DNA from 3 places in the Exiguobacterium sp. SH5S13 genome. Region 1 is predicted to be linked to each of the others. Evidence: predicted binding sites of a transcription regulator. Region 1 holds the regulator's gene; each other region holds the start of a gene.

What was found. Region 1 encodes Rex, which represses fermentation and respiration genes when NADH is low (regulators of the CRP and FNR family bind a similar motif). Its sites were predicted from a motif close to TTGTGAAATATTTCACAA; they were not measured.
Region 2: the regulator Rex is predicted to act here: its motif matches at 2,009-2,026, upstream of cydD (thiol reductant ABC exporter subunit CydD).
Region 3: the regulator Rex is predicted to act here: its motif matches at 1,276-1,293, upstream of adhE (bifunctional acetaldehyde-CoA/alcohol dehydrogenase).

The regions. Positions count from the first base shown of each region.
Region 1 is NZ_SJUS01000038.1:2,090-5,366, reverse strand. It holds gene EVJ30_RS14410 (ABC-F family ATP-binding cassette domain-containing protein) at 1-872, opposite strand, end outside; gene EVJ30_RS14405 (redox-sensing transcriptional repressor Rex) at 1,022-1,678, shown strand; gene EVJ30_RS14400 (twin-arginine translocase TatA/TatE family subunit) at 1,678-1,896, shown strand; gene tatC (twin-arginine translocase subunit TatC) at 1,900-2,688, shown strand; gene EVJ30_RS14390 (hypothetical protein) at 2,955-3,248, shown strand.
Region 2 is NZ_SJUS01000022.1:16,316-19,592, reverse strand. It holds gene cydC (thiol reductant ABC exporter subunit CydC) at 1-258, opposite strand, end outside; gene cydD (thiol reductant ABC exporter subunit CydD) at 255-1,979, opposite strand; gene EVJ30_RS11430 (Crp/Fnr family transcriptional regulator) at 2,107-2,796, opposite strand; gene EVJ30_RS11425 (glycoside hydrolase family 31 protein) at 2,918-3,277, opposite strand, start outside.
Region 3 is NZ_SJUS01000004.1:90,454-93,730, reverse strand. It holds gene adhE (bifunctional acetaldehyde-CoA/alcohol dehydrogenase) at 1-1,136, opposite strand, end outside; gene EVJ30_RS03985 (MarR family winged helix-turn-helix transcriptional regulator) at 1,523-1,969, shown strand; gene EVJ30_RS03980 (YebC/PmpR family DNA-binding transcriptional regulator) at 2,049-2,762, shown strand; gene EVJ30_RS03975 (Na+/H+ antiporter family protein) at 2,910-3,277, shown strand, end outside.

The sequences.
Region 1 (3,277 bases):
TTCGTCGTCGTCGCCCGGGCGATGTTCCGTTGGATGAAGTCTTGCATTTTGGCGATCTCTTCTTGTTGTGACTCGAACTGCTTCTTCTCTTGCTCGTACAGCGCGGCCTTCTGCTCGAGGAACTTCGTATAGTTCCCGACGAAGCGGCGGCTGCGGTTGCGTGACAGCTCGTAGACGACCGAGACGACGCGGTCGAGGAAGTAACGGTCATGGGAGACGATGAGGACGGCACCTTTATAGCCGCTCAAGTACTTCTCGAGCCAGCTGAGCGTCTCGATGTCTAAATGGTTCGTCGGCTCATCCAAGATGAGCAGGTCCGGGCTTTGCAGGAGCATCTTCGCTAAGGCAAGACGTGTCCGCTGTCCGCCTGAGAGCGTGTCGATCCGACGTTCGAAGTCGTCCGGGTAAAACCGCATCCCGTGCAAGATCGAGCGGATCGTCGCTTCATACTGATAGCCGCCGCGGTCTTTGAACGTGTGCTGCTCCTCGTCATACGCCGCGAGCAGACGCTCGTAGGCGGCCGGGTCGTTCAAGATCCGCTCCGAGCCCATGTCTTGCTCCATCTGGCGGAGCGTCTTCTCTTGTTCGATCAAATCGGTGAAGACGGTGAGCATCTCGTTCCACGTCGTCTCGTTCGATTCTAACCCCGAGTCTTGGGCGAGATAGCCGATCGTCACGTCTTTTGGCTTCATGATGTCGCCCGAGTCATAGTTGTACTCGCCGGCGATGACTTTTAACAGCGTCGACTTGCCGGCGCCGTTGCGGCCTACGAGGGCGACGCGTTCGCCTTCTTGGATTTCTAGTTTGACATTCTCTAAAATCGGCTCGACGCCGAACGATTTGGATAAGTTGTTGACTTGCAGTAGGATCAAGTGAAAAAACCCCTTTCTCTCTGTTTAGTATACTTTATTTCTTCCCCTTTTCAGGTATATTCATTGAGTGCTTATGTGAATTCGTTTACAATCAAGGTGTATGAAATCAGATTCGTTTGAAACGCGTCGTAAAAAGGAGGCTCTTTCCGTTGAGTCAAAACGAACCAAAGATTCCGCAAGCGACAGCCAAACGGTTGCCACTATACTATCGGTTTATCCAAAGCCTACATTCGTCAGGGAAACAGCGTGTGTCTTCTGCTGAACTGAGCGAGGCGGTTAAGGTCGATTCGGCAACGATTCGCCGTGACTTCTCATACTTCGGTGCGCTCGGTAAAAAGGGATATGGCTATAACGTACAGTATCTGTTAGACTTTTTCCGTAAGACGCTGAATCAAGACGAGATCACGAACGTCGCCTTGGTCGGGGTCGGTCATCTCGGGACAGCGTTCGTCAACTATAACTTCCTTAAAAACAATAACACACATATCGTCGTCGGGTTCGACGCAGACGAGACAAAAGTCGGCACGACGATGTCAGGTGTCCCGATTCATCACGTCGATGAGATGGAACAAATCATGAAGCAAAACAAAATCGATGTCGCCATCCTCACGGTCCCGTCCGCTTACGCGCAGCCGGTTGCCGATGACTTGGTCCGCTATGGCGTTCGAGGGATCTTGAACTTCACGCCGGCGCGATTGACTGTACCGGACACGGTCCGCGTCCATCATATCGACTTGTCGATCGAACTCCAGTCGCTCATTTACTTTATGCAACACTATCCATCCGCTGAGGGGGTCCATCAATAATGGAATTTCTACAATCATCACTCGTCGTCGGTATCCCAGGTGGCGTCAGTATTTTCGTCATCGCCATCATCGCGCTCATCCTCTTCGGGCCGAAGAAATTGCCAGAGTTCGGCCGGGCAGCGGGGCAGACGCTCCGTGAGTTCAAAAATGCCACGAACGGTATGATGAAAGAGCACGACGAGACCGACAAGAAAGAAATTGAGAAGAAAGAGCAGTAAGCCATGAGCCATCAACCTGATCAAGAACGGGCACTGTCCGATCACTTGACAGAGCTGCGGAGACGACTGATGCTGTCGGCATTTGTCGTCTTTGCCTTCTTTCTGATCGCTTTGCCGAGTGTCAAATACGTGCTCGCCTATCTGCAGGCGGACCTCGTCGAACGAGGGCTCGAGCTGAACGCCTTTGGGGTCGCGGACCCGCTCATGATTTACTTGAACTTGGCGCTCGTCATCGGGCTCGTCGCGTCTGGTCCATTTCTACTGTATCAACTGTGGGCGTTCGTCGCACCTGGTCTGCATCCGAATGAACGAAAATGGACGCTCGCCTATATCCCGGTCATCTTTATCTTGTTCCTCATCGGTCTCGCATTCGCCTACTATTGGTTGTTCCCGCTCGTCCTCGATATCTCGACGGACCTCGGGCAAGACCTCGGTCTGACGCAAATCATCGGGGCGACGAACTATTTCACGTTCCTGTTGCAACTGACAATCCCGTTCGGACTGTTGTTCCAGTTGCCGGTCGTGACGATGTTCTTGACGCGCATCGGTGTCGTGACGCCGTACTTCCTCTCAAAAATTCGGAAGTACGCCTACTTCGCCTTGTTCGTCATCGCGGCATTCATCACGCCGCCGGATTTGACGTCGCACCTCATGGTGTCGCTGCCGCTCTTCTTCCTATATGAGATCAGCTTATCGATCTCACGCATGACGTACCGCGGTGTGCTCCGACGTGAGAAAGAGGCGATGGTGAAAGAACAGATGGATTTGATGAAGCAAATGAATGAGAAGTGAACACTACGTCATGAGACGTGGTGTTTTTTTAATGCGAGTGCGCTAAACTGGAAGTATCTTGAAAAGGGGCTTGGCCATCGTGTTGATCGGACTGTTTCTCCTTGTCGGTTGGCACGTATCACGGTTGGCATAACGGTGCTTTTTGGTCGCAAACTGTCGTACTGAAACTACATGTTCAAAGTGATATTGGTCGTAAACGCTTTTTCTGCAACAAGGAAGTACATGCTAAGATAAAACCAATCAAACACATGTCAGGGGGAGAAACGATGACTTGGGAGTACTACGGGGATGAGCTCATCATCATCGGTGTGTTGACGACAATTCTGTTGATTGCCGTGCTGAACTTTTGGAAGTCGCCATTCAAGCGGAGACTTGCCTTCTCGTTGACGCTGCTCGTCGTGGGATACGTGTCGTGTATCATCGGACTCGTCTTCGTCCGCGGGTGGGACGCCCTGGGCTGGATCTTGTACGGCTTTATATTGTATGTGATCGGGTTCGTCACATATATCGGTGTCGTCATCTACCACTGGATGAAAGCGAGACGCACGTCCAATTCATGATCAAAACCGTTCCTGCCGAGGAACGGTTT
Region 2 (3,277 bases), on a different contig from region 1:
CGTGAACGTCGCCCGGTGTGACGCCAAGCGTTCGCGGTAGCGGCTCCCCGCCCGAATGACGCCGAACAGCTTGATCAGGACGACCGGTACCATGAGCGCATAGAGGGGCGGCACAAGGCCGGCCCGCGACACGAGATATCCACTCGCCGCGAACAAGGCGACAGCCGCGAGTCCTGCCGTATAGCCGAAGAAGATCGAGAGGATGATATCCTTTTTCTCTTTCATCATCCATTTTGTGATCGTCCAAAGTGAGTTCATCCTCTCACCCCTTTCTGTAACGTGAACAAGTCGGCGTAGGCCGGGACAGCGAGCAACTGTTCATGTGTGCCGTTCGCGACGAGGTTCCCCTCGTCCATGAACCAAATCGCGTCCGCTTGCTTGATCGTATGGAGACGGTGCGCGACCGTGACAAGCGTCGCGTCACGCGACAACTCCTCGATCGAGCGCCGAACGATTCTCTCGGTCACCAAATCGAGACCGGTCGTCGGTTCATCGAACAAGATGATACCTGGACGCTTCAAGAAGGCACGGGCCAGGGCGAGGCGTTGCCGCTCACCACCGGACAATCCGTAACCGCCTTCTCCGAGCTCGGTATTCAATCCGTCCGGCAAATTGGCGATGACCTCGACGAGGCCGGCGGCTTCAGCCGCCCGCATGATGTCAGTCTCGTCCGCCGTCTCACCGAGGGCGATATTAGCGGCGAGACTGCCGGCGAACAAATACGGGTTTTGCGAAATATACCCGATTGTCCCGTACCAAGACGTATCGGTGAACGATTCGAGCGGCTCCCCGTCGACGAGGACGCGGCCGCTGTCCGGTTTCACAAGACCGGACAGCACGTTCAACACGGTCGTCTTGCCTGATCCGCTCGCGCCGACCAAGGCGACGTGTGACCGTGCCGGGATTACCCCGCTCAGCGGGTGGAGCGTGAAGCGCCCCCCTTCATATTGGAACGAGACCGCATCGAGAACAAGTTCGGGCGTCCGGTTTGTTAGCGGTCTGTCTCCCCACTCGATGCGGTCGTCCGGGGCGTCGAGCGCCTCGAAGATACGATCGGCCGCACCCATGCTACCACGCCCGGTATGGAAGGCGCTGCCGAGGTCTTTGATCGCTAAATAGTATTCCGGGGCCAAGACGAGAATCAAGAAGCCGGCGAAAAACGTCAAGTTTTGCCAAACGACCATCTGGAGCGCCACTTCTAAGGCGACGACGCCGGTGCTGAGCATCGAGATGAACTCGAGCATGAGCCCTGACAAGAAAGCGGTCTTTAAGACGACCATCGTCGCGTCCCGGAAGTCGAGACTGCTCTTCTCGATCGCTTGCGCTTCTTGCTCGGCACGTCCGTATAGCTTGAGTGTCGTCAATCCTTGAAGGACGTCTAAAAATTTCCCTGAGAACTGGTTCATTTTCTCCATCTGCTCTTCAGACTTCTTCTGGGTCGCGATACCGATGATGATGAAAAAAATTGGAATGAACGGCGCGGTCACCATCATGATGACACCCGAGATCCAGTGCTGACTGAAGACGACGACGAGAATGAGCAGCGGGATGATCGACGTCTGGATGACTTGGGGCCAGTACTGGCTAAAGTAAGCATCGACCTCATCGACCGCATCCATATAGACACTGACTTTCTTCCCGGACTGTCCGGATAGAGACGTCTCGATCGGATTCGATGTGTAGCGGTCGAGCAGTTGACGTCGAAGCGTCCGCTTCGCCCGCTCCGACAAGTTGGCACCGATGCGTCCCGAGACATACCCGAACAAGGCACGTGCGAGCAGCGCGAGCACGAGCCAACCTAGAGACGGGATGACACTTTGGAACGATTCGTTTTTTAAAAATACTCGGTCGACGACGTCGACGATCAAATAAGCCTGAGCCAAGATGGACAACCCGATCATCACCGCGGCGATGACGAGCCCGACGATATGTCCTTTCTCGGCCAAAGCGAGAGCTTGCAGTCGTTTCACTGCGTTCATCCTTTCTAAACGTGCATGACAATTTTTCTTTGTGATGATTCTCACTAATTATAACTGATGTAAGGGTCCATAGCGAACGCTTCGCTTGTCGAGACGTGCAAAAAAACGCCACGAATGGAGCGTGGCGTCAGTGTGTCGCTTGTTCAAAATACTCAGGATGCAACGTCACGAGTTGACGGGCGTCGAACTGGAGAATGTCTTCTTTGCGCAGTCGCGATAAGATGTGGGACACGGTCTCGCGCGATGTCCCCGACAGTCTCGAGATTTCAACTGTCGTGAACGGACAACGTACGCGCACACCGTCGGCTTCTTTTTCTCCGAGGTCTTCAATCAAGTAATGGATCGTATTGATCACCCGGTCGCTCGCACTCGGCGTGATGATTTCCTGAACACGGCGTTCATGAAGGTCAAGGATTCGATTCATCTGACCGACGATGTGCAAGAGCATCGTCGCATTTCTTGAGACGAGCGCTTCAAAGCGATCCGTCGGCATATAAATGACTTCAATATCGGTCAGCGCTTCCGCCGAATGTTGGTAATACGTTTCCGTCAACAGTCCCCGGTACGGAAACAGCTGCTTCGGCTTCAAGTAGTCGGTGTATTGATGGGTCGCCGTTTCATTGCACCGCTCGAGCCTCACATACCCACTGATTAAAAAGTAGACGCGCTCACGTGGGTCGCCTTCCATGAATAAAAGCTGCCCTTTGCGGTACGTTCGACAGTATACGTGCGGTAGCAAGCTCTCTAGCTCGCGGCTCGTGCATTTATTGAAGATATCGAGTTGTCTTAAATCGTCGACTGTCCATTGCTGTCTCATGTTCAATCCCTCGCTTCCCGAACTGGTGATCTTTCTTTTAGTATACGAGACCCAGCTTGTGAAAACGCTTTCAAATTCCGACAGTTTTCTGACAAGACAAAAGAGGGGTTGCCCCCTCTCCTCAGTCGAGCATCAATTCCATGATCGCATCTTGCAAATCGCGTTCGAGTTCAAGCGCATGCAGATCGAACAGCCATGCTTCGAGTCTCGTCTTCGACGCCGCCATCCGGTAGAGGCGGTCTTTCAAATCGTAAGATATCTCGGCGCGGTCAATGAAGCGATACAAGCGCTCCAGTCGATGACCGTTGTTCGTCACCTCGACAGGGAGCGACACCGTCACTTCCTCATCAATTTTACCGAGTTCGTGTCGTAACGTCTGCGTCTCCGGTTTATACTCGCCCAAACCGGTCACCCCGCGTACGAGTAATGTGACGGTCCGGTCTGACGGTAAGACGGACGTGTCGCCCGTGATATGAACGTG
Region 3 (3,277 bases), on a different contig from region 1:
GCCGTATGACCGAGACCACCGATTTCAAGCATTTTCTCAGCGATCGCGAAGCCTTCTTCTCGTGATTGAACTTTATAAGCGCCGAGCACCGGGCTGAGCTTCTCGTGTGAGAGCAGTTCTGTCGCGCCGACTGTCTCGAGTTCAGCGATCAAGATTTTCGTGTCGGCCGGGACGCTGAGTCCAGCTTTCTCGGCGATCCATGCTGCCGGTTTCCCGACGATCTCAGGGTTGACCGCACATGTGTCTGTCTTGATGACGAGTGTTTCGAGTTTGGCTTTTTCTTCTGGTGAGCAGAAGTAGCAGCCAAGCGCTGTCATTTCACGTTTCACGTCTTCATATACTTCTTGGTCGACGATGATCGCTTGTTCTGACGCACAGATCATGCCGTTATCGAACGTTTTCGATAAGATGACGTCCGAGATGGCGCGTTTTACTTTCGCTGTCTTGTCGATATAAGCCGGGACGTTACCAGGTCCGACGCCGAGCGCTGGTTTACCTGTCGAGTAAGCCGACTTCACCATTGCCGCGCCGCCTGTTGCGAGTACCATGGCCACGCCTGGGTGGTTCATGAGTGCTTTCGTCGCGTCGAGTGACGGTTTTTCGACCCATTGGATCAAATGTTCCGGTGCACCTGCTGCGATTGCTGCGTCACGAAGGACGCGGGCCGCTGCACTTGAACATTGTTGTGCTGACGGGTGGAAGCCGAAAATGATCGGGTTACGTGTTTTGATGGCGATGATCGCTTTGAACATCGTCGTTGATGTCGGGTTCGTGACCGGTGTGACCCCGGCGACGACACCGACCGGCTCGGCGATGTATGTGATGCCGTTTTGCTCATCGTCTTCGATGACGCCGACTGTTTTCTCACCGCGAAGTGAGTTGAAAATATATTCTGTCGCAAAGATGTTTTTGATCATCTTGTCTTCAAACACACCGCGACCTGTTTCTTCAAATGCATGTTTAGCGAGTACGACGTGTTGCTCGAGTCCGGCTAACGCCATCGCTTGGACGATCGTGTCGATTTTCTCTTGGTCAAACGTCATCAACGTGTCGAGTGCCGTGTGCGCTTGCTTAACGAGCGTGTCGACCATCTGTTCTGCTGATGTTTCCACTACTGCTTTCTCTTTAACTGCCATGTTGGTTTCCTCCTCATGAATGAGAGCTGATCTTCTGACTTGATGGAGAGCACGGGATAATCGGTTTGCCTGATAAGAGTTTGTGCTTTCCTTCACATTCATAGAATACACCGTTTCATTCAATTTGTGCGTGACAACAATGTGAACTCTTTCACAATATTTTTTTGCTGTTTGAGGATAGGTCTTGATTTTTATAGATCAGCTCAGTAAAATCGTATGCGTTTTCATGAAAACAAGGACAGACCTATATGTAAACGCTTACATTATTTGTGTCGTTAGTTTGGCGGAATCGGTGTGTAAATGCTCACAGTCCGATGATTGCTCGTCCACCCCGCCTGTGGTCGTGTATAATGAAGAAAGAACCTGACTAGGAAGTGACTATGACTATGCCAAGACAAGATGCAGCCGATCAGTTTGTGAAACTGATCCCGTTAATCAGAAGAAAACTGCTCCGCCGCTCCGACCTCCCGCAAATCCCGAACTTAAATTTCTCTCACTTTCATCTATTGATGTTGATCGAGGATGAAGGCGCGGTCACGAACGGACAAATTAGTGAGACGTTATCAATTGCCCCGCCGAACGTGACGCCGCTCATCACGAAGCTCGTCGACGAAGGGTATATTACACGTGTCCCTGACGAGCGCGACCGCCGCGTCATCTGGAACCAATTAACCGACCAAGGAGAGCGCGTGCTCCTCGAGCGGCGCGACTCGTTTCGGCGCCTGTTCGAGGATCGGTTAGCGTTCCTCGATGAGGATGAGACCGACCGCTTGATCGACAGTTTAAAGACGCTGACCGAGATCGTTGAGAAGATGGACAAGAGCGAGGGATGATTTTCTCTCGTCAACGCTCGCTTCTTCTTATATAATCGACAGTGAATCTATCGAACAATGGAAAGTGAGATGACACGTAATGGGTCGTAAATGGAACAACATTAAAGAGAAAAAGGCGTCTAAAGACGCCAATACGAGTCGTATCTACGCGAAGTTCGGCCGCGAGATCTACATCGTCGCCCGCCAAGGTGAACCTGATCCGGAATTGAACCAATCGCTCAAGTTCGTCGTCGAGCGCGCGAAGACGTATAACGTCCCGAAAGCGATCATCGACCGGGCCATCGACAAAGCGAAAGGCGGCGACGAAGAGAACTTCGACGAACTCCGCTATGAGGGCTTTGGGCCGAGCGGGTCGATGCTCATCGTCGACACGCTCACGAACAACGTCAACCGGACCGCCTCTGAAGTTCGGGCCGCGTTCGGCAAGAACGGTGGTAACATGGGCGTCAGCGGGTCGGTCGCGTATATGTTCGATGCGACGGCCGTCATCGGTGTCGGCGGGATGACAGCAGACGACGTGCTCGAACTCATGATGGAGCACGATCTCGATGTCCGTGACGTCATCGAAGAAGATGAGACGGTCATCGTCTATGCCGAGCCGGAAGAATTCCATGCCGTCCAGACCGCGTTCAAAGCGGCGGGTGTGGAGACGTTCGAAGTCGCCGAGCTGACGATGCTACCGCAAAACGAAGTCGAACTCGACGAAGCGTCGAAAGAGCAATTCGAGAAACTACTCGACGTGCTCGAAGACTTAGAAGACGTTCGTCAGGTGTACCATAACGTCGAACTATGATGAAGAAGCGATAACTTTTCGAAGTTGTCGCTTTTTTTGTTTTCATGATTTGACAAGTCATAAAACGTATGTTAAATTTCAAAAGTCTTTATCGTATTAAAGTGATAACAAGAGAAAGAACTTATGATTCGAAAGGTGTTGGAACTCATGAATGCTGTATTATTAGCTGTCATTGTCTTATTTGCTCTCGCGATCAGTCGTGTCCATATCGTCTTATCGCTCATCCTCGCCGCCATCGTCGGTGGACTTGTCGGAGGACTCGGTTTCAACGACACGTTGACCGCTTTCAGCGACGGGCTTGGTGGCGGTGCCACGATCGCCCTCAGCTACGCCCTGCTCGGTGCGTTCGCCGTCGGCTTGTCAAAGACCGGCCTGCCTGACGTCCTGGCTGAACGGTTGATCAGCATGTCTGGCCGTGATGTGACCGGCAAGAGTGTCGGTCGCGTCAAAGCGTTACTGCTGTCGCTGCTGCTCTTACTCGCTATCAGCTCACAGAACGTCTTACCGATCCACAT